DNA from 4 places in the Cupriavidus sp. 2TAF22 genome. Region 3 is predicted to be linked to each of the others. Evidence: predicted binding sites of a transcription regulator. Region 3 holds the regulator's gene; each other region holds the start of a gene.

Region 1 (7,270 bases), on a different contig from region 3:
CCCGGTCGACATGGGCGGCCCGGCAGCCGCGGCGCCCGCTCCCGCGCAGGCGTTCTGGTATCACTGCGGCCGGCCGGATGGCTATTACCCGTATATCAAGGCCTGCCCGGGCGGGTGGGAGAAGGTACCGGCCCAGCCACCGGCCTGAGCGCGCGCAGAGAACGCGTACCCGTGCGCTCGCGGCATCGCCTTGCGGCCGCGTGCGACGGTTTTCTTGACTGACGATTTGCTGACCGAGGTACCGAGGTGCAGAGATGAAAACGTTGATCCGTCCAGCTTTGGCCAAACGCCCCGTCTTGCTGGCCCTGCCTTTGGCCGCCCTGGTGCTGGCCGGCTGCGCCGTGATGCCCAGTGGCCCCAGCGTGATGGTGCTGCCGGGCACGGGCAAGAACTTCGACCAGTTCCGCGCCGACGACTATGGTTGCCGCCAGTTCGCCTTCGGGCAGGTCGGCGGCGTGACCGCCAACCAGGCCGCCACCACCAGCGCGGTCGGCAGCGCCGCGGTGGGCACGGCGCTGGGCGCGGCGGCGGGCGCGGCCTTCAACGGCGGAGCGGGCGCGGCGGTAGGTGCGGGCGTGGGCCTGCTGACCGGCGCCGCGGTTGGTGCGGGCAACGCGCAATATGCCGGCTATGGCAGCCAGCGCCAGTACGACGCGGCCTATGTGCAATGCATGTACGCCAGCGGCCACCGCGTGCCGGTCTATGGCCAGATGGTGTCGTCGGCCCCGCGGCCGGCAGCGCCGACCTACTACTATCCGCCTCCGCCCCCGGGCTACGTTCCGCAGTAGCGACCGGCCAGCCAGTCCCGCATCCCGTGCCCGCGCAGGCCTGATGCCGCGCGGCGCGGGATGTGTCTATTCGGGGTCGTCCTCCGCATCGTCCTGGGCATCGTGCGCCTGCCCATGCCCGGGCATCGCCTGGCTGCGCGACTGCACCCAGTCGCAGAACGCCTGCGGCCGCGCGGCCGCGTCCACCTCGGAACAGGCGTGGGCCAGTTCGGCAAACTGGTGCGCTTCGTCACCGGCATAGTAGAAACGCAGGCGCTCCAGCCAGGCGCGGCCCTGCGCGGGATCGCCGGTCAGCGCCAGCAGCCAGGCGGTGCGCGCGATCATCGTCGGCGTGGGCAGCAGGTGTACGGCGGCGATATGCGGCCCGAGCAGCCGCGCCGCGTTCGCCGGCGTGATGACCGCATCCTCGGCGGCGTCGGAAGCGGCGGCCTGGCGGAACCAGCGCTGCGGCATCGGCAGCGCGGCGCGGCGCTCGGCGCGGGCATATTCGCGCGCCTCGGCGCGGCGGAAGTCCTGCCACATGGTCGTGAGGACAACGGCCGCCACGCCCGCATACACGAGCCCGGCCAGCACGGCGGCCGCGCGCGGCAAACGCATGCGGCCGAAGCCGGACGGCTCCAGCCAGGCCAGCATGAAACAGAACGGCAGCAGGAAGTACAGGTAATGCAGCGGATACTCCAGCATGGAATGCGCGCACAGCATCGCCAGCCAGGTCAGCACCAGGACCGTCTGCGCCCGCTCCTTCGCGTCGCCGCGCCAAAGGCGACGGTACGCAACGCGCCATAGCCAGGCCAGCAGCGACAACATCACGCCGGCCGTCCCGACCAGGCCGGTCTTGGCCAGCAGGTCCAGCAAGGCGTTGTGGGCATGGAGGGACATCTCCACCTTCACGCCCACCTGCTCCATCTGGGCAAACTGCGCCCAGCCGAACTCACCCCAGCTCACGCCCAGCCACGGATGCGAGCGGAACATGGCCCACGCGTGGGTCCACATCGCGCCCCGCCACGACAACTGGTCCGCGCCCTGCAGTTGCGCCACCGTATCGAACAGCCGCCAGCCCATTGCCTGTCCCGCACTCTTGATCGCGGGCTGGAGGATCAGCAGCGTCACCACCATCGCCACGGCGGCAAACACGAGTCCCGCGGGACGGCGCATCGGATTGTTGCCGCCCGGACGCGCACGCCGCATCATGCCGCCGCCTGCGCCCTGCCCGCGCGCCATCCACGCCATCACCAGCGCGTAAGCCGCGGCCAGCCCCACGTGCAGCACCCCGGTGCGCGAACCGGACAGCACGATGCCACTCACCAGCAGCACCGCCGCGGCCAGCCAGGCCGGCGCCCGCAAGCGGCCGCGCGCCGCCAGCCACACCGCCGCCGCCAGCGCCAGGCCCTCGACCGTGGCCTGGTGATTGGGCTGGTTCAGATTGCCCCACAGGCGGCGGTTGTCGTCATAGAAGTAGGTGGATACCAGCCCCACTGTGTCGGGCTCCAGCCCGAACACCTGGACCCACTGCGCCACGGCGCCCAGCAGTCCCGCCACCAGCCACGCGATGGCCAGCGTATCGACCATTGCCTGCCGCTCGGCCGATGATGCGGTCCGCCCCTGTCGCCACGCCGCCCACATCACAGCCGCTGCAAGCGCGAGCACCAGTTCCGTCACCAGGCGGCTGCCGGACACATCTTCCATGCCGGCGAGCCCCTGCACGATGCCGGTAGCGATCAGCCAGAGGGGGAAGAGGAGGATCCAGGGAAGCTGGGCTGGCCCCGCCTGGTAACCATAGCCGTAACCGGCGGCTTGCCGGGGCGTTACGGCGCCCAGAATGATGACGGCGACGGCGAACAGCAGCGCGGAAGTCCATTCGCCGTAGAAGGTGGCGAGCGGAAGCGTATGCCGGGAAACCAGCAGCGGCACGACGAGCGTGGCGGCGAGGAAGCTGAGGGGAATGGCTGACCGGGAGGACAGCATGCGGGATGCCTTGTGATGCCGGTTGGCAAAAGGCGGATGATAGCTTGGGGGGCGGGAAAAGAAAAAGCGCCCGGAGGCGCTTTTTCTTGAGGATGTAGGGCGGGGATGCAAATCAGGGGAATGATCCGTTTTGCTCAACTGCCCGCGGCCACCACCTCGGCATGCACTTTTGGCTCTCCATAGAGGCTGAGCAACTGCGACTTGAATCCACTCAGCAGGGATTTTTGGTTATCGCACATGGCGATCAGCCACGCATAGTGCGCATCGAATTCCGTGCCCGAAAGATTCCTGAGGCGCTTGACCTGTAGAAGCGCCTCCTCCGGCCGACGGTCCAGCGCGAGAAGGACTGTGTAGCGGCGGATGTACTTGGGTGAAGCAGCCACGTCCAAGGCGCTCTCGTGAAGGGCGATCTTTTCCCGGAGCATATCTGTGGTCAGAGGAATTCCGCCAACGAGCCCGCGCTGTCCCCAGTCGCCGAAGATCAGTGACGGATTCAGCGTGTAGTTCCTGGCAGCCTGGCCCTCGTAAACAGCCCTCGCATTCTGATAGTCGAAACCACCCGCGACAAGCCCGAACAGCACGCCGCCGAGCGAAAACAGACTCAGGACTGACAGAAGCCTGCCGGAGGCGCTTTGCCAAACCGAGGTTTCCGCCATGCCAAGCAGCAGGCAAACCGGCAACAGGAAAAAGGCATAGGTTTGCGGGAATTCCAGCATGGCATGCACCGCGACCACCGTAACCATGGTGAGGCAATAGATACGTTGCGAAGCCTCGCGGCCTGCGCGCACGGCTTGCGCGCAACGCCAGGCCCACAGGACGCATGGCACCAGCACGGCAAGCGCCCCCGCAATGCCTGTCTTGGCAAGCAGATCCAGCACGATATTGTGCGCATTATCGGCAACGACGACAGGTCCGAGACGATCAGCAATGAGATATTGCGCCCGCATATACTCGCCCCAGCCAACCCCAAGCAGCGGATGCTCGCGCGCAATTTCCAGCGCATAGCGCCATAGCGCGAGACGCGGCGACACGTGCAACTCTCTCGCCAGGCGTTCGGTAGTCGAGGCCAGATGAAGTTCAAGGGATTGATTGAGCAAAGACACGAGCGCCATCGCCGCAATCAGTACCAGAAGCGGCAAGGCCCCCAGGACCGCCGCACGCACCCAGTCGGCTCTCCCCGGCCTGCCTCTCGTGGCCGAAAGCGCCGTTGCGGCGGCGCCTGCGCCAACCACGACGGCCTGCAGTATCGGGGTGCGCGATACGGTCAGCGCGATGCCAATGCTCAGCACGACAAGCGAGGCCCCTAAGGTGGCCCTGCCGATCAGGCGCCCGCACCACAGGTAAAGCGCGCTGGCCACGGCCAGCGCAGCGAGGGTGGCAAGATGGTTTGCCTGCAGGAGGTTGGCGAAAGGCCTGCGCCCCTCTTCAAAGGGCAATGCGACAACCCACGGCGCGAGGTACCGCTCCAGGCCAAAAGCCTGCATCCAAGCCATGCCGCTGGAGATGATGCCACCAATCACGCACCCAACTGCACAGACATGCAGGATCAGTTCCGCTCGCCGCCGGTCCAGGGACAGCCAGCATCCGGCCTGGATCGTCAGTGCGGCAGCGATGCAAAAGAAGATCGCCAGATAAGAGGCCACGGGCCGCTCGAGCCGAATCGCCGCCAGTTGGACAATCAACACGGCGGCAAAGGCAATTGGTGCCACGGCGACAGCGGCCACCCTGGAAGCCCCTCCACGACCTGCCTCCATAGAGAATGCAAGCAGACAAATGGTCATTGCCGCAGCAATGGCCAGCGACTCGGCATAGAAGGATGGAATCGGAAGGGGATGTGGCGCTATCAGGTATGGGACCGTCCACAGGGCGAACGTCATCACCAGCGTAATCGAGAGGCGCAGCGGCCCAGATCTGGCTTTCACGGCATTGGTTCCGATGTCAGGAAAACAGCTCTCACGCGCGCCACAGGCTGCACCGGAGAAGACTGAGGCGCAGAGTTTGCACACTCCCTGGATCCATAAAAAAAGGCGCCCTGAGGCGCCTTTCCTTCACCTGCCGCGCATTGCGTAATCGCGGCGCGGCAGGAGATGCAGCAATTACTTGCAATAATTCGCGGCGAAGCAGGTATCGGTACCGGCGACATGAGCCCACTTGAGAACACCGTTGTCAATTACCGGCGAAACCGCAAAAACATAACCACCGGCCGCGGCCGTGCCAGTCGCCGTCACGACGCCGTCTGTAACAGTCAATGCCTGAACGTTACCGGGCAGCGTAGTCGGAATCTGCGGAATACCATTGGAGTTAGCACTGCAGCCCGTCGCGCTGCTGGTTTCCTGGACGCAGACACCCACAGCGGTCTTGTACGACTCCGCAGTATTGATGACTTCGGAGAACTTCGCCTTTTGCGTGTATTGCTGATATTGCGGAATCGCAATCGCAGCCAGGATACCGATGATCGCCACAACGATCATCAGTTCGATCAGGGTGAAACCCTTCTGGACACGGCGGCCCAGTTTCTTCAGTTGAACCCGTTTTTGCATGATTGACCCCTCGAAGGAATTTTGGATACAGATAGAAACATTTTGTTTCATGTGATGCTGTAAATCCTTTAGCACTTAGCGTGCCAGCGCCGCAAACCCCGGTGGCTTCGTCGGCGAGTGACAATTTTCGCCACTTCGGAGTGTTCCGAGCCTTGATACGGCGCAAATTTTGTCACTTAAGATGACGCGGACAGTCAGTAAACACAAAATCCTGTTTAACTCTGTGCGAAACCGCACTGAATTCCCGGGCCGCGGCGGTGCGGCGGAAAACGAAACGGGTGGCCCCTGGGCCACCCGTCCGGTAGTGCAGCAAGGTGCACCGTCCGTTCACGGAGCCGTCCGATCCGGACGGCTCCGCTTCAATACGTCATGCCGTCAGGCTGGCTGCGCCGCGCGTTTCTGCAGCAGCTTGCCGACCAACACCACCAGCGCCGCACCGATGATGCCGAACACAAGGTGCGCATGCGGCACGTGCATCTCGAACCAGGCGGCGTCCACGGGATCGCTCACCAGCATTTCGCCGGCCAGGTAGCCCAGCAGCGCGGCGCCCAGCACGATGATGACGGGAAAGCGGTCCATGACCTTGAGCAGGATGGTGCTGCCGAACACGATCAGGGGGATGGACAGGCCCAGGCCGAGCACCAGCAGCATCAGCTGGCTGCCTTCCGGTCCCTTCTGCGCCGCGGCGGCCACGGCCACCACGTTATCGAGCGACATCACCAGGTCGGCGATCAGGATGGTGCGGATCGCGGCCCAGATATTGTCCTTGGCCGAATGGCCGTCTTCGTCGTCTTCGCCGGTCAGCAGTTGCACGCCGATATAGACCAGCAGCAAGGCGCCGACGATCTTGAGGTAAGGCAGGCTGAGCAGCTTGACCGCGGCAACCGTGAGCACCACCCGCATGATGATGGCGGCGGCGCTGCCCCAGAAGATCGCTTTCTTCTGCTGGGCGGGCGGCAGGTTGCGGGATGCGAGCGCGATCACCACGGCGTTGTCGCCGGAGAGCACGATATTGGTCAGGATGATGGATCCCAGCGCGATCCAGAACGCGGTGGAGGACAGCAGTTCCACGGTAAAGCTCCTCGAGTTTTCTTAAATTATGATTCGAACGCCGCATGGCGACGGGCGATCCAACCGACGACGTCCAGCCGATGATGACGGAATTCGGATGTCTGAGTCTTCAGACATGAGATTTACCGTATCAAGCTTTCGATTCGGTTTCAATCGCCAGTTCGCCAGCCTCGGGAGATACCCTAGGTTCCTGGCGTCCCAGAATGACGCGCCCCCGCGCGAAGGCGGGGGCATCGAGGGCCGGCGGCGCACCTGCGTTCAGGCAGGCCACCCCGGCACCGGCAAATCTCCCGCCCTCGGGCGGGGTCCGCCAGATATCACCAGAAAGCGGCGATTACAGGATCGACTTCAGCAGGCGGCCCATTTCCGACGGATTCTTGGTGACCTTGATACCGCAGGCTTCCATGATTTCCAGCTTGGCTTGCGCCGTGTCGGCACCGCCCGAGATCAGCGCGCCGGCGTGGCCCATGCGCTTGCCCGGAGGCGCGGTCACGCCAGCGATGAAGCCAACCACCGGCTTCTTCATGTTGTCCTTGATCCACTCGGCGGCGTTGGCTTCGTCCGGACCGCCGATTTCGCCGATCATGACCACGGCGTCCGTTTCGGGATCGTCGTTGAACATCTTCATGATGTCGATGTGCTTCAGGCCATTGATGGGGTCGCCACCGATGCCCACTGCCGACGACTGGCCCAGGCCCAGCGCGGTCAGCTGGCCCACGGCTTCATAGGTCAGCGTGCCCGAGCGCGACACCACGCCGATGCGGCCCTTGCGGTGGATATGGCCCGGCATGATGCCGATCTTGATTTCGTCCGGCGTGATCAGGCCAGGGCAGTTCGGTCCGAGCAGCAAGGTCTTCTTGTTGCCCTTACGCATCTTGTCCTTGAGCTCCATCATGTCGCGCACGG
Region 2 (7,270 bases), on a different contig from region 3:
TACACGCCTTCGCGCCCGATGGAGCGCATCAGGTACATGCCCATGGCATAGCCGCCGAGCGCGAAGAACAGGCCGTGGCCGAGGCTCAGGATGCCGCAATAGCCCCACACCAGGTCCAGCGCGATGGCGGCCAGCGCGAAGCACATGATCTTGCCGACCAGCGTCAACGCGTACGCCGACAGGTGCAGCGGATGGCCTTCGGGCAGCAGCAGCGCGCACACCGGCACGCCCACGCCGACGATCAGCGCGATCGCCAGCAGCGCGGCCCAGCCGCGCCGCGAGAACAGCGGCTGGCGCGCGGGCACCGCCAGGCGGAAGCCCGTTGGGGATGGATTGGTTGTCGTTGTCTGCATCATGCCTCCGCGCTGCGCCCCTTGAGCGCGAACAGTCCCTGCGGGCGCTTCTGGATGAAGAGCACGATCAGCACCAGGACGAAGATCTTGGCCAGCACCGCGCCGTAGAACGGCTCGATGAATTTGTTGATGAGGCCCAGGCCGAAGGCGCCGATGATGGTGCCGGCCAGCTGGCCCACGCCGCCCAGTACCACGACCATGAACGAATCGATGATGTAGGCCTGGCCGAGATCCGGCCCGACATTACCGATCTGCGACAGCGCGCAGCCGCCCAGCCCCGCGATGCCCGCGCCGAAGGCGAAGGCGTAGCTGTCCACCTTCCACGTGCGCACGCCGACGCAGGCCGCCATGGTGCGGTTCTGCGTGGTGGCGCGCACGAACAGGCCGAGCCGCGTGCGGTTGAGCACGCCCCACGCCACCGCCACCACGGCCAGCGCGAACACGATGATGACCATGCGGTTGTAGGGCAGCACCAGGCCCGGCAGCATCTCGATGCCGCCGCTCATCCAGGACGGATTGGCCACTTCCACGTTCTGCGCGCCGAACAGCGTGCGTACCGCCTGCATCAGCAGCAGGCTTACGCCGAAGGTGGCCAGCAGCGTTTCGAGCGGCCGCCCGTAGAGATGGCGCAGCACCAGCCGCTCGAGCACGAAGCCGACGATGCCCGAGGCCAGGAACGATGCCGGCAGCGCCGCCAGCAGGTACCAGTCGAAGGCGCCGGCGAAGTGCGCGCGGAACACGCCCTGCACCATGTAGGTGGCATAGGCGCCGATCATGAGGAATTCGCCGTGCGCCATGTTGATGACGCCGATCAAGCCGTAGGTGATGGCCAGGCCCAGCGCGGCCAGCAGCAGCACGCTGCCAAGGCTCAGGCCGGCGAACAGGTTGCCGATCAGCTCGGCGCGGCGCTGGTCGCCGCGCAGCGCATCGAGCGCCTGCTGGGCGGCGCCGCGCAGTTCCGCATCGGGCTCGCGGTAGTTGCCGGCGGCGTCCTTCTCCAGCAGCGGCTGCAGCTTCTGCCGGCTTTGCGGATTGCTGTCCAGGCCGAGGATCCTGATCGCTTCGAGCCGGTCATTGCGGTTGCCGTCGGCCAGCACGATATTGGCCCAGATCACGTCGAGCTTGGTGCGCAGGCCGGCGTCGGCCTCGGCCTTGCGCGCGGCTTCCACGACTTCGCGCGAGGCGCTGCCGGGCTGGTCCAGCAGCGTATTGACGGCCTGCGCGCGCACCAAAGCGTCGGACGACTGCAGCAGCATGCTGCTGGCCGCGCTGTCCACCATTGCGCGCAGGCTGTTGTTCAGGGTGAGCGACTCCAGCGCGTCGGGCTTGACGTCGACCGGCTTGCCGCTGATGGCATCGACCAGCTTGTCGCCGTCCTGGCGCACCATGCCGACAGCGGGAGCGTATTGCAGCGTATCGTCCTGCAGCGCCTTGAGGATGGGAGCGGCCTGCTCTGCCGGCGCCTTGGTGAGCGCGCTCAGCGCCGCGGTCTTGGCGTCGAAGTCGTCTTCGACCAGCGGCTTGAGGTCGGCCTGTGTCAGCGGCGCCGCCCACAGCGGCGCGGCGGCCAGCAGCAGCGCTGCCAGCAGGGCGCGCAGCCACGGCACGGCGGAAATGAATTGGGATCGGTGCATAAGTGCCGGCGGAGTCTTGGTGGCGCGTTGGGTCGCGTCTTGGTGTTCTCTGTGTTCGGGTGGGAGCAGCACGAGGCGGTAGAAGACCCGCTGTTTCGCTCCCGCTGCCTTGCTCCTCCGTCCCGCGCACGGGACGGAGGAGCAAGGCCTGGCAATGTGAAGTAGCCCGACAGGCCTTACATCACCTTGTCCGGCTTGCCTTCGTTACCCGCGATGAACGGGCTCCACGGTTGCGCGCGGACTGCCTTCGGGGTCTTCCACACCACCGAGAACTGGCCGTCGCCCTTGACCTCGCCGATCATCACCGGCTTGTACAGGTGATGGTTCTCGCCCATGGTCAGCGTGAAGCCGTCCGGCGCCTTGAAGGTCTGGCCATACATGGCGGCGCGCACCTTGTCGGTATCGGTGGTGCCGGCCTTCTTCACTGCCTGCGCCCACATGTGGATGCCAACGTAGGTGGCTTCCATCGGGTCGTTGGTCACGCGCTTCTCCGCGCCCGGCAGGTTGTTGGCCTTGACCCACGCAGCCCATTGCTTCTTGAAGGCATCGTTCTCGGGGTTCTTGACCGACATGAAGTAGTTCCACGCGGCCAGGTGGCCCACCAGCGGCTTGGTATCGATGCCGCGCAACTCTTCCTCGCCGACCGAGAACGCCACCACCGGCACGTCCTTGGCCTTCAGGCCGGCGTTGCCCAGTTCCTTGTAGAAGGGCACGTTGGAGTCGCCGTTGATGGTGGAGATCACCGCGGTCTTGCCGCCCTGCGAGAACTTCTTGATGTTGGCGACGATGGTCTGGTAGTCGCTGTGGCCGAACGGCGTGTAGACTTCTTCGATATCCTTGTCCGCCACGCCCTTGCTCTTGAGGAAGGCGCGCAGGATCTTGTTGGTGGTGCGCGGGTAGACGTAGTCGGTGCCCAGCAGGWAGAAGCGCTTGGCGCCGCCGCCTTCCTTGCTCATCAGGTATTCCACCGCGGGGATGGCCTGCTGGTTGGGTGCCGCGCCGGTATAGAAGACGTTCTTGGACATCTCCTCGCCTTCATACTGCACCGGGTAGAACAGCAACGAATTCAGTTCCTCGTAGACCGGCAGCACCGACTTGCGCGATACCGAAGTCCAGCAGCCGAACGTGACGGCGACCTTGTCCTTGGTGATCAGCTGGCGGGCCTTCTCGGCGAACAGCGGCCAGTTGGAGGCCGGGTCCACCACCACCGGTTCGAGCTTGCGGCCGAGGACCCCGCCGCTCTTGTTGATCTCGTCGATGGTCATCAGCGCCACGTCCTTGAGGGACGTTTCGGAAATGGCCATGGTGCCGGACAGCGAATGCAGGATGCCGATCTTGATCGGCTCCTTGGACTGCGCCATTGCCAGCGGGCTGACGCCAGCGGTTGCGAAAAGCGCCGCGGCGGCTACCGCCGACAGCTTCAGCATGTCACGTCGTTTCATTACAGCTCCCAGATTGTCGTGTTTGATAAGGAACAACGCACCCCGGGAATGCTTCTGCAACTAGCGTGCCATGGCGTGAAGCGCGTGCCCGGGCCCTCCAGCACGGGCCCGGGCGCCTCCGGCGACAACGGCCGGCCCTTGCGCACCACGACAGTGCGCCGCCCGCGCGCACCAAGCATGTGCGGCGCGCAAAGCCCACTTCAGATTGGGGCACACCTGCACACCGGCACCGGCGGCGCTGGTGCGCGGCGGCACCATACTGCAGCGCGCCGGTCGCCTGCCTTCGCGCGCGACATGCTGCGCCGTGACTTGCCCGAATCCGGAAACGGCTCTATGGTTCCCCATCGCTGCGGCGGCACATAGAAAAAGCAGCAACCGGAGACAGCCAATTTGAAAGCCGCACGGCAGCAGCTGGACGGCACCGGCGCCCGCACGGGCGTGCCCGGCGCCGACCGTATCGTGGTCAGCGGGGCGGGCTTGGCCGGCACGGTCGTCGGCACGTGGCGCGACAACACCTGTCCCGGCCGTGGCAGCGACATCCCCTTTCATCCCTGCAGTTTTTCCTTTGCACCGAAGCGGGACCGGTCCGCGGCGTACCGCTGGCAGCCAGCCACGCCGCGCCGGCGGGATTTCACGCTGCGCAAGGCGGCTGAGGCCGCGGCCCGCTAGCCACCCTGCCCGCCCACGCCGTCGGGTCACGACCCGCGACAGGAGAATGCCAATGAGAGCGCCTGCAAGACAAAGCGGTCATGGCCACTGTCGCCGCGCCGGCGATCAGGCGCGCTGCGCGGAGACCGGCGGCGGCCACCTGGCCATGCCGGAGCAGCCCGGACGGCTGCGCGATCTGATCGTGCGGCACCTGGATTGAACGCGCCGCGCCCCGCTTCCCACCCGATTCCCACCCGCCTCTTCCCTGCCACCCACCGCGCATACCCATGAACCTTCCCTCGTCCTACCAGCCGCGTCGCGCCTGGGCCATGGCTTCGATGCTGACCTGGCTCGCGCTGATCAACTTCCTCGACAAGATCGTACTGGGCATGGTCGCCGTGCCGATGATGGCGGACCTGAAGCTGTCGCCCGCGGAATTCGGACTGGTCGCCAGCAGCTTCTTCTGGCTGTTCGCGCTGTCCACCGTGCTGGTGGGCTTTCTCTCCAACCGCGTTGCCACGCGCTGGCTGCTGCTGGCGATGGGCGTGGCATGGGCGGTACTGCAGGTGCCCGTGGTGCTGGCCGGCTCGGCCATGACCATCCTGGTGTGCCGCATGCTGCTGGGCGCGGCGGAGGGTCCGGCCTTCCCGATCTCCGTGCATGCGCTCTACAAATGGTTTCCCGACCACAAGCGCAACCTGCCCGTGGCGGTGGTGAACCAGGGCGCCACGGTGGGCCTGCTGGTGGCGGGCCTGGCGATTCCGCTGGTGTCGCTGCAGTGGGGCTGGCGCGCCAACTTCATCGTCCTCGGCGCGATCGGCGCGGCGTGGAGCGTGATGTGGCTCTGCGTGGGCCGCGAAGGCTCGCTGACCCAGCCCGCGGCGCAACATGCGGGCGGCGGCGCGCCCGCCGCGCGGCTGCCCTACCGGCGCATCTTCCGTGACCCGACCGTGCTGTCGTGCATGGCGCTGAACTTCTGCGCCTACTGGGCACTCGCGCTCGCGCTGACATGGCTGCCGGCGTGGATGGAGAAGGGACTCGGCTTCAACCCGGTGGCCACGGGCCGCTGGTACGCGGTGATCGTGGTGGCGGCCATGCCGACCACGCTGGTGCTGAGCTGGCTGTCGCAGCGCATGCTGCGCAATGGCGCCTCTTCGCGGCTGGCGCGCGGCGTCCTGATTTCAGTCCCGGCCATGGCGGGCGGCGTGATGTACCTGGTGATCGAATCGGTGACGCTGTCGCCGGTGCCGATGGTCCTGCTGCTGGCGGTGGCGGGCGCGCTGCCGCCGGTGGCCTATGCACTCTCGCCCGCCATGCTGGCCCAGGTCGTGCCCGAAGCGCAGCGCGGCAGCGTGCTGTCGATCCATACCGCGGTGATTTCGCTGGCGGGCATCGTGGCGCCGGCGGTGATGGGGCAGCTGGTGCAGCGCCACGGCATGAACGGCGGCTTCGACGTGGGCTTCACCATCAACGCCCTGCTCCTGCTCGTCAGCGGTGCGATGGGCTTGCTGTGGCTGAATCCGGAGCGCTCGGCAAAGGCGCTGGCAAGGGCCACGCAGGAGATGATGCCGGCGCGGTCGCCGGCCTGAGGCAGGCACGCGGCCGGGGCGGGCTCGCCGCCGCGGCCGCGTCGCGAGGACTACGAATAGCGGCGGCTGATCGATTCCGCCACGCACACGGGCCGGTCGCTGCCTTCGCGCTCGACCGTGACCTCCCAGTTCGACTGTGCGCCGACCAGGCCGGGCGCGTTGGGCAGCGGCTCCAGGCGCTCCACCGACAGCAGTTTCACGCGCGCGCGCAGGCGGCTGCCGACCGGCACCGGCGCGGTGAAGCGCACGCGGTTCAGCCCGTAGTTCACGCCCATCTTTACGCCGGGCATGTCCAGCGCGTTATGCATGAAGGCCGGCAGCAGCGACAGCGTCAGGAAGCCGTGCGCCACCGGTCCGCCGAACGGCGATTCGCGGCGGGCGCGCTCCACGTCGATATGGATCCATTGATGATCGCCGGTGGCTTCGGCGAACTGGTTGACCTGTTGCTGGGTGATCTCGATCCAGTCGCTGGTGGCCACTTCCTGGCCCTGCAGGCTTTCCAGTTCTTCGAGCGAAGCGATGGTACGCATGATGTCTCCTCGTTGTTGTGGTGGTGAGCGGCGGCCGCGATCGGCGTCGGTGCGGCCAGATGATGCCTTGATGTCCGCGGGCTGGCAACGGCCTCTCAGACCGGGCGGCGGCCGTACATGCCCATGCCCTTGACCGTGCAGACCAGCTCGCCGCGCTGGTTGGTGGCTTCCCATTGCGTGTGCACCACGCCGCGGTCCGGCCTGGAGGCCGATGCGCGCGCGTCGAGCACCACCAGCGACACGCTCAGCGTATCGCCGGCATAGACCGGCTTGAGCCAGCGGATCTCGTCCACGCCGGGCGAGCCCATGCTGGCCGCACCGGTGGTCATGCTGTCCACCAGCAGCCGCATCATGATCGAGCAGGTCATCCAGCCGCTCGAGATCAGGCCCTTGTAGATGCTGTCCTGCGCCGCTTCCTTGTCGATATGGAAGGGCTGGGGATCATACTGGCGCGCGAAGGCGAGGATCTCCTCCTCGGTCACCAGGCGGGAGCCGAGGTCGCACTTGCTGCCGACGGCGAAGTCTTCGAAATACAGGGTGGGCATGGATCGTTCCGTCTACGGCCACTGCAGAATGAAAAAACCGCGCCTGGACTACGGCGCGGTTCTTGTCTTCGACCTGGATCAGGCAGTTTCCAGGAAGCCGGGCTGGGTCGCGAAGCGGCCCAGATGGTGATCGACATCGCCGAAGGTGGTGTTGATCAGCGTCAGGCGCTTGAACATGTGCGCGGCCGGCAATTCGTCGGTCACGCCCATGCCACCGTGGATCTGCACCGCTTCCTGGCCGACCGAGCGTGCGGCCTGGCCGACGCGCGCCTTGGCCGCGGAAGCCAGGCGACGGCGCTCTTCGGGGCTGGCCTCGTCGAACTTGGCGGCGGCCAGCAGCGTGATCGAGCGCGACTGCTCGGCATGGATGAACATCTCCACCATGCGATGCTGCAGCGCCTGGAAGCGCGCGATGGGCTGGCCGAATTGCTGGCGGGTCTTGGCGTATTCCAGCGTGGCGGCGTTGAGCGTGTCGATCACGCCGACGGCTTCCGCGCACAGCAGCACGGCGGCGTAGTCGGCCACCTGC
Region 3 (7,270 bases):
CACGGTCAGGCATTCGCCCAGCAATTCGAGCTTGCAGTCGATGATGTCCGCAGGCAGCAATCTGGCCTGGCCCACCATCAGGCCGTCTTCGCGCACGCTGTGGCTGAGCAGCTGGAAGCGCTGCCGCCCGCGCGTACTGATCAGCAGCACGCCGAGCTGCTCCATATTGCAATCGACGATATCCGCGAGGCAGCCGACCGTCTCCGGCATGGTGGGCTCGCCGGGATGCGCGACCTCGCTGCCGCTGGCGATCAGGCACACGCCGAAGGGTGTGCGGTCGCGCATGCAGGCACGCACCATGTCCACGTAGCGCGCCTCGAACACGCGCAGTGGCAGCAGGCCATCGGGGAACAGAACGGTGTGCAGCGGAAACAGCGGCAGGCTATCCAGCCGGGGCGGCGCCGGCGTAGCGGATGAGGACGGCGAGGTCGACGGGCCGGGAGCGGTGGGCGTGGCGCGTGAGGACATGCTGAGCCAGCAAAGGTTGCGCCCGGGCAGCGATGCCGGACACCGGCGGCCCGGGCGGGGACCGCGGAGCCTGGCGTCGCGGCATGTCAGCCGCCCGGCGCGAGCTCGCGGTGTCTCACCAGCACATTACCATGCGCGCGGAAATAGTTGGCAAGTCTTTCGGCGATGTACACCGAACGATGCTGGCCGCCGGTGCAGCCGATGGCCACGGTCAGGTAGCTGCGGTTGTCGGCGATGAAACTCGGCAGCCACTTTTCGACGTAGGCGCGGATATCCTCGGCCATCGCCAGCACCATCGGCTGGCTCTGCAGGAAATCGATCACCGGCTCGTCGCGCCCGGTCAGCGGCCGCAGCGCGAGGTCGTAGTAAGGATTCGGCAGCGAGCGCACATCGAACACCATGTCCGCGTCGCTGGGCACGCCGTGCTTGAAGCCGAACGATTCGAACAGCAGCGTGAGCCGCAGGTCGTCGTCCCGCACGAACTCCTTGATCCACGCGCGCAGGGTGTTGGTGCGCACATTGCTGGTATCGATGCGGTGCGCGGCCTCCGCCAGGGGACTGAGCAACTCGCGCTCCATCTCGATCGCTTCGATCAGCGAAGTGTCGTTGAGCGGCGCATCGGCATCGGGTGCATTGCCCGCATCGTCGCCCGTGGCGGCGGGCAGGCCGGCCTTGTCGACACGCATCGACAGCGGGTGCCGCCGGCGAGTCTCGGAGTAGCGCTGTACCAGCGCATCGGTATTGGCCGTCAGGAAGACCACGCGGACCTCGTGCTCCGCGGCGAGGTCGCGCAGCGTGCCGGGCAACTGGTCCAGCGATTCGCGGCTGCGGATATCGGTGGCGACCCCGAGGTGGGTATAGCCCTGGGCGGCCAGGTAGCGCGCCAGTTCCGGGATGAACTGGGCCGGCAGGTTGTCGACGCAGTAATAGCCTGCGTCTTCCAGTACGTTCAGGGCGACGGATTTGCCGGAGCCGGAAATTCCGGTGATAAGTATGATGCGCATAGCGTCACAAGCATAACATCAGGCGATGACGCCGTCATGACGGTATCGTGACGGGCAGGCCTCATAAAAAATGACGAACCGGAGTTCGCCATTTGCACATGCGTCCACGAAAGGGCGACCCTTGTTACTTGGACAGGCATTCCTTCATGAATGCCTTGCGCTCGTCGCCCTTCTTCATGCTTGCTCTCCTGGCTGTGGAAAACGTTGACGCCAGTGCGCGGCAGCAATGTAAGCAAATGAGAAGTGGCGCAGAAACCGCTTGTCAGAGCAGGCGGCCCTGGCCCCGCGAAGCGACATCGGCCTGCATCGCGGCACGCTGGCGGTCCATGAAATCACGCAGCGTATCGATGCCGCGCAGGCGCAGGATAGTGTTGCGCACGGCGGCCTCGACCAGCACGGCGAGATTTCGGCCGGCCGCCACCTGGATCTTGACCATGTGGATCGGCAGGCCAAGCACGTCGAGGTATTGGGAATCCAGCGGCAGGCGCTCGAACTCGCCATCGTTGCGCCGCACCAGCTGCACCACCAGCTTCATCTTCATTTTCCGGCGCACCGCAGTCTCGCCGAAGATGGTCTTGATGTCGAGCAGGCCCAGTCCGCGCACTTCGAGCAGGTTCTGCAGCAGCGGCGGGCAGCGGCCTTCGATGAAGTCAGGCCCCAGGCGCACGAAGTCCACCGCATCGTCGGCCACCAGTCCGTGTCCGCGCGAGATCAGTTCCAGGCCTAGTTCGCTCTTGCCCAGACCCGACTCGCCCATGATCAGCACGCCCATGCCGAGGATGTCGAGGAACACGCCGTGCATGGTCACGCGCGGCGCGGAAATCCGCGACAGATAGAGCCGCAGGTGGTCGATGACCGCGGCCGAGGATACCGGCGTGGTGAACAGGGGCGTGGACGAGCGCGTGCAGCGCAGTTCCAGGTCGGGGGGTGGCTCCATGCCGTCCGCGATCACCAGGAAGGGCGGCTCGAGCAGGATCAGCTCGCCCATCTGGCGTTTGCGCATTTCGTCGTCGAGACGCTGGTAATAGGTGATTTCGGGTTTGCCGAGCACCTGGATCCGGTTCGGGTGGATCAGGTTCAAGTGCCCGACGAGATCGGCGGCGGACGTGGCTTCACGCGCGAACTCAACGTCGAAGGCCCGGTCGGCCCCTTCCAGGCCAGCGACCCAGGAGAGTTTGATGTCGGCTGCGTTGTCGTCGAAGATCGACTGCGAGGTGACGCCAGTGAGTTCCATGCGGTGCTTTCGGGGGACAGGCTTTCAGGCCGGGGAGGCAACGGCCCTGTTGGCCGGGCAGGGCTTGCCCCGGCGGGTCAGGGATGCCATTGCGTCAGCAACTGGTGCACGGCATCGGGAGTGGGCAGGGTAGCGAGTCCTTCGCGCATTTCGCGGTCGGACAGCAGCTGGGCAATCTCGGAAAGGATCTCCAGGTGCTGCTGGGTAGCCTGTTCGGGCACGAGCAGGAAGATCAGCAGCGACACCGGCTTGCCGTCAGGCGACTCGAAGGGGATCGGCTCGCCCAGGCGCATGAAGGCGGCCAGGGGCTGCTTGAGGCCCTTGATGCGACCGTGCGGAATGGCAACCCCGGCTCCGAGGCCGGTCGAGCCCAGCGATTCGCGGGCGAACAGGTTGTCGGTCACGGTAGCGCGCGCTACGCCATGGTTGTTCTCGAAGAGGAGCCCGGCCTGTTCGAACACCCGCTTCTTGCTGGTGACGCTGACGTCGAGGTTGATGTTGCCGGGTGGCAGCAATTTAGCCAAACGATTCATGTGGAATGCGCAGGTTTTTCTAGTAAGCAGGCCCGTGGCCAGGAGAGGGCCGCACCAGGCAAAGGGGATAGAAAGGCTCGTGCCCTCGTTTCACCGGTTATCCCATGCCGGTGTCGGGCGTCTGGCCATTATAGAGCAGGCCCGCCCCCGCCTTGTGCATTGCAATAGCCGATGCGCGGAAGCGGTGCCGCGCGCACGGAAAAATTGCCGCGCTATTGCTTATGTATTGCACAGCATACACCGGGAGCGTGGCCTTGCGGAATCCCCTTGCGTGATTCGATACCGGCCGTAAAGGCGGAAGAACGGCACAAAAATGCGCGCAAAAAAGCCGCGCATCGGGCGCGGCTTGTTCTGGTTTCAAGGGACTGACACCGACGGCCCCCTAGGTGGGCCGCCAGGCACGGTCATTGCTGCATCTGCGCTGCGGCCAATTGATACTTGACCGCTTCGCGGTCGTGGCTTTGCACGCGATCCTTGTGGCGAATCACCTGCCGGTCGAGCTTGTCGACTAGCGCGTCGATAGCGGCATACAGGTCTTCGTGATGCGCTTCGACAAAGATGTCCTTGCCCTTGAGATGTAGATTGATTTCCGCGTACTGCCGCCGGTCCTTTTCTTTTGTATTGTCGACAGATAGCAGCACACTTACGCCAATGACTTGATCGAAATGCCTGACGATACGCTCCAGTTTCGTTTCCACGTACTCACGCAGCGGGGGCGTGATGTCCAAGTGGTGTCCACTGATCTTGAAGTTCATAGCGTTTCTCCTTCTGAAAGAGTTGCATCAGGCAGGCGATGCAACTCGGCTACAAAGACTTGCGGAGATTTACGGCAGGGATTTTCAGCGCCTCGCGGTACTTGGCGACGGTACGGCGCGCCACCACGAAGCCTTGCTCGCCGAGCAGTTCGGCGATCCTGCTATCCGACAGGGGATTCCTGGGATCTTCGGCTCCTATGAGTTGCTTGATCAACGCTCGAATTGCCGTTGAAGAGGCCGCGCCGCCGGTTTCTGTGGATACGTGACTGCCGAAGAAATACTTCAGCTCGAAAGTCCCCATCGGCGTTGCCATGTATTTATTGGTTGTCACCCGAGAGATGGTGGACTCGTGTAGACCCAGTGTATCGGCAATCTCCCGCAAAACCAAGGGGCGCATCGCAATTTCCCCGTGGGTGAAGAAGTTCTTTTGACGTTCGACAATCGCTTGTGCGACGCGCAATATGGTGTCGAAGCGCTGCTGGATATTCTTGATCAACCAGCGTGCTTCCTGCAATTTTTGCTGCAGTCCGGCAGCCCCTGAATCGCCTTTTGCACCGCGCAAAATCTGCGCGTACATATCGTTGATGCGTAGCCGCGGCATCACATCCGGATTGAGTTGCGCGATCCAGCCGCCGCTCATTTTTCGCACGAAAACATCCGGCACCACGAAATCCGCCTCGGGGCGGCTATAGGCATGGCCGGGATACGGGGCGAGCGAGCGGATCAGTTCGTGCGCGGCCTTGAGGTCGGCCTCGTCGACCTGCAGCGCTTTCTTCAGGCGCGTGTAGTCGCGCACCGCGAGCAGCTCCAGGTGGCTGGTGACGATGGTCAGGGCCAGTTCGCGCTGCGGATGGGTGAGCCGGCGCAGTTGCAGCGCCAGGCATTCGGCGGCGTTGCGCGCACCTACGCCGGCCGGGTCGAAGCTCTGCAGCAGGGTCAGGACGGCGTGTACCTCGTCGATCTCGAACTCGAGTTCCTCGGGCAGTTCGGCGCAGATCTCCTCGAGCGAAGCGCTAAGGTATCCGTCGTCGTCCAGCGACTCGACCAGGAAGATCGCGAGCCCTTTGTCGCGCATGGAAATCTTCAGCGGCGCGAGTTGCTCCATCAGGTGCTCGCGCAGCGTCGGCTCGGCGTCACGCAGCTGCATCGGCGTCTTTTCGTCCTCGTCGCCCTGCGGGCGGCGGGCAAAGTCGTCGAGGCTCCAGTCGCTGCCGTAATCCTCGCCGCTGTCGGCGTAGTTGTCGTCGCCATCGGCGGCGCCGTCGGGGCGGTTCTCGCTGGTGCCCTGGCCATCGGCGGGCGCAGGCGCGGGCGCGCTCTGCAGGTTGACGGAGCCATCGGCACCCACGCGCAGCGGGCTTTCGATCCAGTCGTTTTCGCGTTCGAGCAGGGGGTTCTCGGTGAGCGCTTGCTCAACTTCCTGCTGCAGTTCGAGCGTGGACAGTTGCAGCAGCCGGATCGACTGCTGGAGTTGCGGCGTAAGCGCGAGATGCTGCGAGAGGCGGAGCTGTAGCGACGGTTTCATGCGACCTATTTTATGCGCAACTTCCATGCCGTTGGAACGGAAATTGCTATCGCTGATGCCGCCGTGATCGTTTGCAGGATGAAAGGCGACATGAACGCCGCCTGGCCGCGAATATCCCGGCTGCGCGGCAGTAGGCCGCGCCCCGCGTTACATGCGGAAGTTCTCGCCCAGGTAGACCTTGCGCACCGATTCGTTGGCAATGATGTCTTCGGGCTGGCCTGACGCCAGCACGGTGCCTTCGCTGATGATATACGCGTGGTCGCAGATGCCAAGCGTCTCGCGCACGTTGTGGTCCGTGATGAGCACGCCGATGTTGCGTGCCTTGAGGAAGCTGACGATGCGCTGGATTTCGCCCACCGCGATCGGGTCCACGCCGGCGAACGGTTCGTCGAGCAGGATGAAGCGCGGCGCGGAAGCCAGCGCACGGGCGATTTCCACGCGGCGGCGCTCGCCACCGGACAGCGACAGCGCCGGATTCTCGCGCAGGTGGGCGATCTGCAGGTCGTCGAGCAGCGAGTCCAGGCGTCGCTCGATATCCGCCTTGGACAGCGGCTTGCCGTCGTGCACCTGCAACTCGAGCACGGCGCGGATGTTCTCCTGCACGTTGAGCTTGCGGAACACCGAGGCTTCCTGCGGCAGGTAGGACAGGCCCATGCGCGCGCGCTCGTGGATGGCGAGGCCGCTGATGTGCTTGTCGTCGAGCACGATGTCGCCTTCGTCCAGCGCCACCAGCCCGACGATCATGTAGAACGAAGTGGTCTTGCCCGCGCCGTTGGGACCCAGCAGCCCGACCACCTCGCCGCTCTTCACGTCGAGCGACACGTCCTTGACCACCGTGCGCGAGCCGTAGCGCTTCTTCAGGTGGCGCACGACCAGGGTGCTGCTCTCGGTCAGGACGTTGGGCTGGGACGGTTCGGTTTGGGTAGCGGTCATGAAGGCTGAATCCGTGGATCGGGCGGCGCTGCTGCGCGCCGGCGTCAGGGGTTGGCGGGGGCAGGGGCCGGCTTGAGCGGCAGCGGACTGGCGGCGGCGCCGCTGGCGGGCTGCTCCTGGCGCGGCGAGAGCACCGCGCGCACGCGTCCGGACGGGCTGCCTGCCGTGGCGTTCTCGGCGCCGCCGGTGGCCGTGTAGAACTCGTTGCGGCTGTCGTAGGTGATCACGGCACCGCGGATCTCGTCGACCAGCTTGGCGCCGGCCAGGCGCGCCATGCGGGCGCGGCCGATCAGCTTGGAGATTTCCTGCTTGCCGTCGGACTCGATGCGGTCGCCCCAGCCGTCGATGTATTCGTCGACGTTGTCGCGCTTCTGGCGGATATAGGCCTGCTTGCCTGCCTTCGAGGTGGCCACGGCGTACTGGTAGCCCTCGGGGTCGGTGCGCACTTCGGCCGCATCGGACTTCAGCACCATGGTGCCCTTGGTCAGCACCACGTTGCCGGTCAGTACGTACACCTGCTTGACGTCGTCGTAGCTGGCATTGTCCGCCTCCAGCACCAGTGGCTTGTCGCGGTCGGCCTTCTCGGCGCGGGCGGGCGCGGCCAGCGCAAGGCCGAGCATGGCTGCCAGCGTCAGCAGGGCAGCCGTGCTGCGACGGCGACAGGACGATGTCGTCAGGAATGGATTCATATTGGCGTGGTGGCGGTTGGCGCGGGCGGCTCTGGCCCGCGGGCGGCTTCGTTTCTTGGCTGTTTCCGGGCGCGGCGCGTCAGGCTTCGTCAGGGCTGCTTCGCGGCGCTGGCCGGCGGCCCCGTAATG
Region 4 (7,270 bases), on a different contig from region 3:
GGTTGAACGAGGCGTGGTGGAACTTGTTCTTCTCGGGGTGGCGGATAAAGGCGATGTCGTGCGCCTTGTTGGAGCAGGTCAGGAAGGCGCCGATCAGCATCCGGTCCGGCCCGGCCACCACTTCCTCGGCCAGCGTGAAGCCGAGCACGTCGCGGAACAGCCTGACCGTGCCGTCGACGTCGTCGCCATACAGCAGGCAATGGTCGAAGCGGCTCGGCGCCATCCCGCGCAGGTCGTCGGGCCACGGGTCGGGGTTGCTGTCGCCGGTCATGCAGCCCAGCTTGTCCTTGTCCGCGAACAGCTCGATGGCATGGCCGGTGGGGATGGTGAAGCGAAAGCGCACGCCGGTGCGCGGATGCTCGCCGGCGGCAATCCACTGGCAGTCCGAGGCCAGGCCCGACTGCTCCACTTCGTGCGCCAGCCGCTCCAGCGTGCGGCCGCTGTCCACGCGAAAGCCCATGTAGTCCATGCCCGGGCTGTCGGCCTCGCGCAGGACCACGCTGTGGTGGTCATGCTCGTCCCAGGCCTTGAGGTAGACGCGGCCCTTGTCGTCGCGCGCGGTTTCGATCAGCCCGAGTACCTCGGTGTAGTGCCTGAGCGCCGGCTCCAGCTCCAGCACGCGCAATGCCACGTGCCCCGGACGCAATACGCCTGTCAATGCCATGACTGTCTCCTTGATCCTTGATGATGGGGTTATCGGTCCATCTTTTCTTGCTGCGTTTTTTCTACTGATCTACTGTTCTACGGTTCTGCTGCGACTACGTCTTCGGCATGCGCCGCTCCAGGCAGCGCTGCAGCAGCGCCACCGGCCGCAGGCGGATGTCGCTGTCCGGGTAGGCCTTGCAGGCCAGCACCAGGCCGCTGCCCTCCTCCGCCTCCGACAGGCAGGCGCGGCTCATCTTGCCGGTGTGGTAGCGCCCGGATTCGATGCGCACCTTGCAGACGCCGCAGCCACCGCCGCGGCAACCGGCCGGGATGCCGCGCTTGCCCAGCGCCTCCATGGCGCGCAGCAGGTTCTGCTCCGGCGCGCACGGGTAGCACTGCCCGCTGCCGGCGATCTCCACGTTGTGCATGGCGAGTCCTCGTGCAGGGTTCGTTCAGATCTTGAACAGCGGACTGCGCGCGCTGTTCTGCGCGTCGCCCGCCGAGATGAACTTCTCGGTATGGATGTCCGCCTCGAACAGCCGCCCCTGCATCAGCGTGCGGATGCAGGCCTCGATCATCGGCGGCGGCCCGCACAGGTAGGCCTTGTGCCCGCGAAAATCCGCGCCGCTGGCGCCATAAAGGCCCTGCAGCACATCGTGGACGTAGCCGCGCGCGCCGTCCCAGCCGCTGTCGCCGGGCTCGTCGGACAGCGCCGGCACGTAGCGGAAGCCCGGGTGGGCCGCCGCCAGCGCGCGGAATTCCTCGTCGTAGTACAGCTCGGCGCGGTTGCGCGCGCCCTGCACCAGCGTGATGGGCAAGGTCTCGCCGGCGGCCAGCATGTCGAGGATCATCGCGCGCGGGCTGGACAGGCCCGAGCCGCCGGCCAGGAAGATCATCGGCACGCGCGCGGACTTGCGCACGAAGAAACGCCCGTACGGTGCCGAGAAGCGCAGTTCGTCGCCCACCGCGAGCTGCTCATGCAGGTAGCCGGTGGCCTGGCCCCCCGCCACGCGCCGCACATGCAGCTCGACCAGGTCGTCGCCGGGCCGGTTGGCCAGCGAGAAGGCGCGCGGCTGGTCGCAGCCGGGCACGCGCAGGTTGAGGTACTGCCCGGCCTGGAAGGCGGCGGCGCCGCCGTCCTTCACGCGCAGCCAGATGCCGCGGATGGTGGGCGTGAGCGCGCGCGTGGCCACCACTTCGGCGCGGTAGTCGGCCAGCGGCAGGCCGAGCGAGTCGGCATCTTCCTCGATATCGGCCTCGATCACCATGTCGGACTGCGCGGTGGCGCAGCACGCCAGGCACTGGCCGTTGTCGCGCTCGAAGTCCATCAGCGCGAAGCTCGATGCCTCGCCGTGCTCGAACTCGCCACCCACCACCTGCACCTTGCAGGTGGCGCACAGGCCATGGCAGCAGGCATGCGGCAGCCACACGCCGTTGCGCAGGCAGGCATCCAGCACGGTCTGTCCCGGCGCGATGGGGATGGTCTGGCCGATCGGTTCAATGGTCAGGGAATACATCTCGGTTCTCCTTCAAACCCGCGCCGCGCTCAGCTGCAGCTGCCTGCGATACCGTCCAGCCCCGGCGTGCGGAAGCGGATCACGTCCTTGTGGCCGAGGCCGTTTTCCGCCAGCGTGCGGTCCAGCTCCGGCTGCCACGGCGCATTGCCGCGCAGCCACTCCACGCGGCTCCAGTCGATGCGGGCGAAGTCGGGGTGATAGCCGTAGACGCCAGGCAGCACGTTCTCCACCACGTCGCGCAGGCGCATCGCGGGCGGGAACGGGAAGCAGTGCGGCGCGCAGAACAGCAGGTGGCGGTCCCAGCCGATATAGAGCAGCCGGTTGCCGTGGAAGGCGGCTTCGCGGTCTGCCGCCTCGAAGGCGTAGGGGCCGATGGATACGACGGGCATGGTGGTCTCCTTTGCTCTCTTCTGTCTTCTGTCTTGTGTCTTCTGTCTTGTGTCTTGTGTCTTGTGTCTTCGGTCTGCGGTCTGCGGTCTTGCGTGCGCGTCGTTCAGCCCGCGCCGCCCGCCACGCCCTTCCAGGCGTTCCAGTTCTTCTGGTCCTGCGAGCCCTCGAAATCGAGGTTGTCCGCGCCGGGGTCGAGGCGATACCACTTGAGCACGTCATCGAGCGAGGCGCCGCCGCAGTTGCCCTGGTAGATCTGGTGCACCGGCAGCCAGGCCTGCGCGTATTTCTCCGGCTCGCCGTCGAAGATGTCCTTGCAGCCGTCCGAGCAGAAGTGGAACTTCATGCCGTGGTAGCTGCTTTCGCGGTAGCAGGTCTGGGTGGGGTCGTCCGGCTCGGAGAACACCATGGGAATCTGGCAGGTCTGGCACAGCATCGGCAGCGTGCCGTTGTAGAAGCGCTCGCCGGCTTCCTGGCGCTCCTGCCAGTGGTCCAGGCGCGGCTTGTAGTAGCGCTCGAAGGTGTCCGGGTATTTCTCGGCCAGCCAGCCCATCTCGTCCGGCTTGGGCACCCAGGTATGGAAGCCCGCCGCGCCGGCGTAGTTGTAGAAGGTGGCCCAGGCCTCATGCGTGATGCGGTCCTTGGTCTTGGTGGCGACCTCGTGGTACTTGGGCATGCGCAGGCCGTAGCGCTCCAGGTCCTTGAACAGCGCGCCGCCGGCCTGCTCGAAGTACATCTCCCAGGCTTCGGCCCACGACATCACGCGGCGTGGCAGCATGTAGTCCATCATCATGCCGACCAGCGTGAGCAGGCGGAAGCCGCGCCAGAACCATTTGTCCAGCCACTTCTGCAGGATGGGGATGTTGTCCGGGTCCTGCTGGCACAGGAACTTCACCACTTCCAGGCCCAGCGTCATGTGACGCGACTCGTCCGACTGGGCCGAGAAGCCGAAGGTGACCGTGGCCATGTCGCCGTTGTAGGCCGCGCCCGACATGAAGGGCATGAACAGCAGGTTGGTCAGCACGTACTCGAACGAGAACGAGATCGCGGTGATGAACTCGAACGGGCCGGCGCTCATGGCGTCCTCGAAGTAGGACTTGGGCACCGACAGGTACCAGACCCGGTCGTGCATGTGGCGCCATTCGCCGAAGCCATGGAAGTACTTGTTGTAGACCGAGAGCGTGTGCAGCTGCGTCTGCGCATGGCGCAGCTCGTCGATGGACTGCATCTGCGCCGCCACCCGCGCGCCGGCGCCGCGGAAATGGCGCCCCAGGTGGGCATAGCCACGGTGCGCGGCGTATTCGAGCGGCGTCACGCCGGTCAGGAACAGCCGCAGCGCGTTCAGGTAGCGCGGGTCCGAGACGTTGAGGTGGCCATTGTTCTGCACAAAGGAGTCGATGATCGCGTACAGCTTGCGCTCCTTCTCCGACTGGTATTTCCAGTAGGCGTCCATGGTCATGCGGAACGGGTCTTCCCACTTGTCCCAGTCATGGATCTTGATGCCCTCGTACTTGTCGTACGGGAAGACCTTGTCCATCGGCTCGTAGGTGGTTTCCCAGCCCAGGTCGCGCGTCATCGTCGCGTACTTCTCGCGCAGGTTGAGTTTCTTGCGTGCGTCCATGATGTCTCCGTTATTGCTTGCCTGCCGCGGGCGCGGCGGCGAATTCAGTCGTTCCAGCGCAGCGTGAAGGCGTCGTCGTCCTCGTCGATGTTGCCGGACAGCGAGATCAGGTTGAGGTGGATCTCCTGCAGGTCCCACTCGCGCCCGAGCTTCTCGGACACCAGCTCGCGCAGGATGGTCAGGTGCCCCGGCGCGTCGATCTTGACCATGGCCGGAAACCGCGACACCACGGCATGCGGGTTGGCTTCGGTGATGGCGTCGATGATGGGACGGGTGTCGTCGTTGCTTTGCAGCGCGATATAGACATTGGCGGTCATGGCGGCGCTCTCCTCAGGCAAGGCCAAGCTTGTGCAGGCGCGCGTCGAACTGCTCCAGGCACAGCGCCACGATCTGCTCGCCGCCGTCGCCCAGCAGCGTGTCCGCCACCGGCACCAGCGCCGCGCCCACCTGCTGTCGCGCCGCGCGCGCCCAGCCCGACAGCAGCATGCGGTTGGCCTCGGACTCGGCTGCCGCGGCCTGTACCACCGCGTCGACCCAGCGCGCATGCTCCTCGCGCCAGTCGTTCATGAACTCGGTCAGCACCGCCAGCCCGGTGCCGCAGGCGCGCGCGATGACGGCGTCGGCGTGCTGGTACACCAGCGGGTAGAGCAGCCCGTCGAGCACCAGGTTCTGGGTGACGAAGGTCTCGAACCAGTCCTCGATCACGAAGCTGTGCTCCACCAGGCGGCGCAGCGGCTGCCACGCGGCGCTGTCCATCCAGGCGGCCTTGGCGCGCTCGAGCGCCACGCCCGTGTTGCCGTCGAGCAGCATGCCGATGCGCGACAGGTACTGGGCAATGCCGAGCCGGTCCATCGCGCAGTAGGTGCAGGCCTGCGTGATGGCAGTGCCCCAGCCATAGTCCGCGCAGTAGAAGTTGTTCATGTTGGCGGCCCACTCCACGTGGCGCAGCGGCAGCAGGCCGTCGGCCAGGCGTTCCTGCCACTCCAGCGGCAGCGCCGGCAGCAGCCCGCGCTTTTCCACGAAGGCGAAGCTCTTCTCGGCGGCGTCCTGCTGGCGGCCGCGCGCGCCGACGTAGGCGCCGTAGTAGTACTGGCGCGGGTCCTTCAGCGCGTACCAGTCTTCCATCACGATCGCCGTGCGGCGCTTGTCGTAGAGCGCGTACTGCGGGTCCCACGTGGGGCGGTAGTGGAAGTTGACCTCCGACTGCACGTCGTAGGTGGCTTCCTGGTAGCGCGAGGCCGGCTTGTCGCCGAAGCGGCGCGCGATATTGCCGTAGGTCTGGCGCAAGGGCTGGATCTGCTGGGTCTTGATATCGACTTGCATCGCTGGGTCTCCTGGGTCGTGTTGTTCTTGTCGTGTTGTTCTTGTCGGGGGGATCGGGCCGGGTGCCGCCGGCCTGGTCAGGCGTCCTGCCCGGACGGCGGGGCCTGCGGCGGGAGGAAGCGCACGTGGTTGACGCTGCAGAACGCCTCGAACATCGGCTCGGGCATGATCAGCTCGACGTTGAGCTCGGGGTCCGCCACGCTGAAGGCGAACTGCACGAAGCCCTCGGGCGTGCGGCCGTCCACGCGCACATAGCGCGGCGTGGCTTCGAACAGGGGGACCGACTGGTTGATCATGGCGCGCTCCTCTGGTGGCAGATACGAGCTCTATTGCGAAGAGCGTGCCAGGCAGCGCGAAGCACGGCGGCACAAGGGCCGGCGGCGTCGAGGCGGGATTCGCCTGCGCGTTTACCCGCAAGCGCCGGGTGCCGCGCCATCGATGAATTGATCAATCCGGCGAAGGGGCTTGATCAAATGGTGAAAAGCCGCCCGGGGCGGACGTTTGCGGACAGGCTTGCGGCGCGGCGCGGATGCCCCGCGGTGCAACAGGCGATTTGCCGGAGACGGCGCAATGCCATGCGCGGGCTGGGCCGCGCGGCATATGCGGTGCAGCAGGCCGCGCTGGCGGCCTGGCCGCGCCGTTCGGGGGAGTGCATCAAATGGTGAAACGCTGCCTGGCGAGCGTTTTCGCGGGGCGGCCAGGAGATCGGGCGCTCAGGCGCCGCGGCTGCCCCGGTTCTTCCAGCGGTAGGCCAGCTGCGGCCGGGTAATGCCCAGCAGGCGCGCGGCCTGGCTCATATTGCCGTTGGCCCGCTCCATGGCCGCCTCCATCAGCACCGTTTCCACGTCGCCCAGCGCCAGCTGCTGCTCGGCCATATGGTCCAGCAAGCCGTGCACGGCCGCTTCGCGCAAGGCCGGCAGGGTGCCGCCCGCGCCGAGCCGCGGCGCCGTGTCCATGGCGGCCGGCGCGCTGGCGGGCAGGAACAGGTGGTCGGCCGAGATCAGGCCGCCGTTGCTGGCCAGGATGACCCCGCGCTCGATCACGTTCTCCAGCTCGCGCACATTGCCGGGCCAGTCGTAGCGGCGCAGCTCGGCCAGCGCGCGGTCGGTGATGCCGACGATCTTCTTGCCGTGGCGCGCGCCATAGCGTGCCACGAAGCGCTCCACCAGCAGGCGGATGTCGTCGAGCCGCTCGCGCAGCGGCGGGATCGTGACGGGATAGACGTTGAGGCGGTAATACAGGTCCTTGCGGAAGGTGCCGGCCTTGACCGCCTCGGCCAGGTCCACGTTGGTGGCGGCCACCAGCCGCACATCCACGCGGCGCGCTTCGGTGCCGCCCACGCGCTCCAGCTCGCCCTCCTGCAGCACGCGCAGCAGCTTGGACTGCGCCGGCAGCGACAGCTCGCCCAGCTCGTCCAGGAACAGGGTGCCGCCATGCGCCCGCTCGAAGCGGCCCGGGCGCGACTGGTGCGCGCCGGTGAAGGCGCCCTTCTCCACGCCGAACAGCTCGGACTCGATCAGCTCGTCGGGGATGGCCGCGCAGTTGACCGCCACGAAGGGCTTGTCCGCGCGTGCGCTCACGCCGTGCAGCGCCTGCGCGAAGCGCTCCTTGCCGACCCCGGTCTCGCCCAGCAGGAGCACGGTCACGTTGCTGGCGGCGGCGCGCTGCAGCAGGCCCCAGGCGGCGCGGAACTCGGGCGAGCAGCCCACCAGGTCGGCGGGCTTGCCGTTGTTGCGCTGGAGCGCGCGCAGGTGCTCGACCTCGCTTTGCAGCTCCA

The links. Region 3 encodes sigma-54, which starts transcription at its own class of promoters, with help from an activator protein. Its sites were predicted from a motif close to TGGCANGNAANCTGCTTT; they were not measured.
Region 1: AB4Z48_RS31980 (pilin) is a predicted target of sigma-54. The motif match lies at 5,362-5,379, and genes of this name have one in related genera.
Region 2: urtA (urea ABC transporter substrate-binding protein) is a predicted target of sigma-54. The motif match lies at 3,483-3,500, and genes of this name have one in related genera.
Region 4: AB4Z48_RS12545 (phenol hydroxylase subunit) is a predicted target of sigma-54. The motif match lies at 5,822-5,839, and genes of this name have one in related genera.

What each region holds. Positions count from the first base shown of each region.
Region 1 is NZ_JBFRFX010000038.1:13,332-20,601, reverse strand. It holds gene AB4Z48_RS32000 (hypothetical protein) at 1-148, shown strand, start outside; gene AB4Z48_RS31995 (hypothetical protein) at 255-788, shown strand; gene AB4Z48_RS31990 (Wzy polymerase domain-containing protein) at 855-2,753, opposite strand; gene AB4Z48_RS31985 (Wzy polymerase domain-containing protein) at 2,888-4,675, opposite strand; gene AB4Z48_RS31980 (pilin) at 4,850-5,293, opposite strand; gene AB4Z48_RS31975 (TerC family protein) at 5,669-6,364, opposite strand; gene sucD (succinate--CoA ligase subunit alpha) at 6,699-7,270, opposite strand, start outside.
Region 2 is NZ_JBFRFX010000002.1:16,252-23,521, forward strand. It holds gene urtC (urea ABC transporter permease subunit UrtC) at 1-353, opposite strand, end outside; gene urtB (urea ABC transporter permease subunit UrtB) at 353-1,987, opposite strand; gene urtA (urea ABC transporter substrate-binding protein) at 2,164-3,429, opposite strand; gene AB4Z48_RS02595 (hypothetical protein) at 3,820-4,098, shown strand; gene AB4Z48_RS02600 (hypothetical protein) at 4,151-4,297, shown strand; gene AB4Z48_RS02605 (MFS transporter) at 4,365-5,666, shown strand; gene AB4Z48_RS02610 (MaoC family dehydratase) at 5,717-6,196, opposite strand; gene AB4Z48_RS02615 (MaoC family dehydratase) at 6,292-6,741, opposite strand; gene AB4Z48_RS02620 (acyl-CoA dehydrogenase family protein) at 6,820-7,270, opposite strand, start outside.
Region 3 is NZ_JBFRFX010000006.1:151,704-158,973, reverse strand. It holds gene AB4Z48_RS09740 (LON peptidase substrate-binding domain-containing protein) at 1-468, opposite strand, end outside; gene rapZ (RNase adapter RapZ) at 555-1,472, opposite strand; gene AB4Z48_RS09730 (PsiF family protein) at 1,597-1,686, opposite strand; gene hprK (HPr(Ser) kinase/phosphatase) at 1,735-2,706, opposite strand; gene ptsN (PTS IIA-like nitrogen regulatory protein PtsN) at 2,784-3,239, opposite strand; gene hpf (ribosome hibernation-promoting factor, HPF/YfiA family) at 3,644-3,994, opposite strand; gene AB4Z48_RS09710 (RNA polymerase factor sigma-54) at 4,044-5,519, opposite strand; gene lptB (LPS export ABC transporter ATP-binding protein) at 5,667-6,452, opposite strand; gene lptA (lipopolysaccharide transport periplasmic protein LptA) at 6,497-7,141, opposite strand; gene lptC (LPS export ABC transporter periplasmic protein LptC) at 7,231-7,270, opposite strand, start outside.
Region 4 is NZ_JBFRFX010000008.1:218,344-225,613, reverse strand. It holds gene AB4Z48_RS12580 (catechol 2,3-dioxygenase) at 1-664, opposite strand, end outside; gene AB4Z48_RS12575 (2Fe-2S iron-sulfur cluster binding domain-containing protein) at 759-1,073, opposite strand; gene AB4Z48_RS12570 (NADH:ubiquinone reductase (Na(+)-transporting) subunit F) at 1,098-2,162, opposite strand; gene AB4Z48_RS12565 (phenol hydroxylase subunit P4) at 2,192-2,551, opposite strand; gene AB4Z48_RS12560 (aromatic/alkene/methane monooxygenase hydroxylase/oxygenase subunit alpha) at 2,656-4,170, opposite strand; gene AB4Z48_RS12555 (MmoB/DmpM family protein) at 4,215-4,487, opposite strand; gene AB4Z48_RS12550 (aromatic/alkene monooxygenase hydroxylase subunit beta) at 4,501-5,493, opposite strand; gene AB4Z48_RS12545 (phenol hydroxylase subunit) at 5,571-5,789, opposite strand; gene poxR (phenol degradation transcriptional regulator PoxR) at 6,207-7,270, opposite strand, start outside.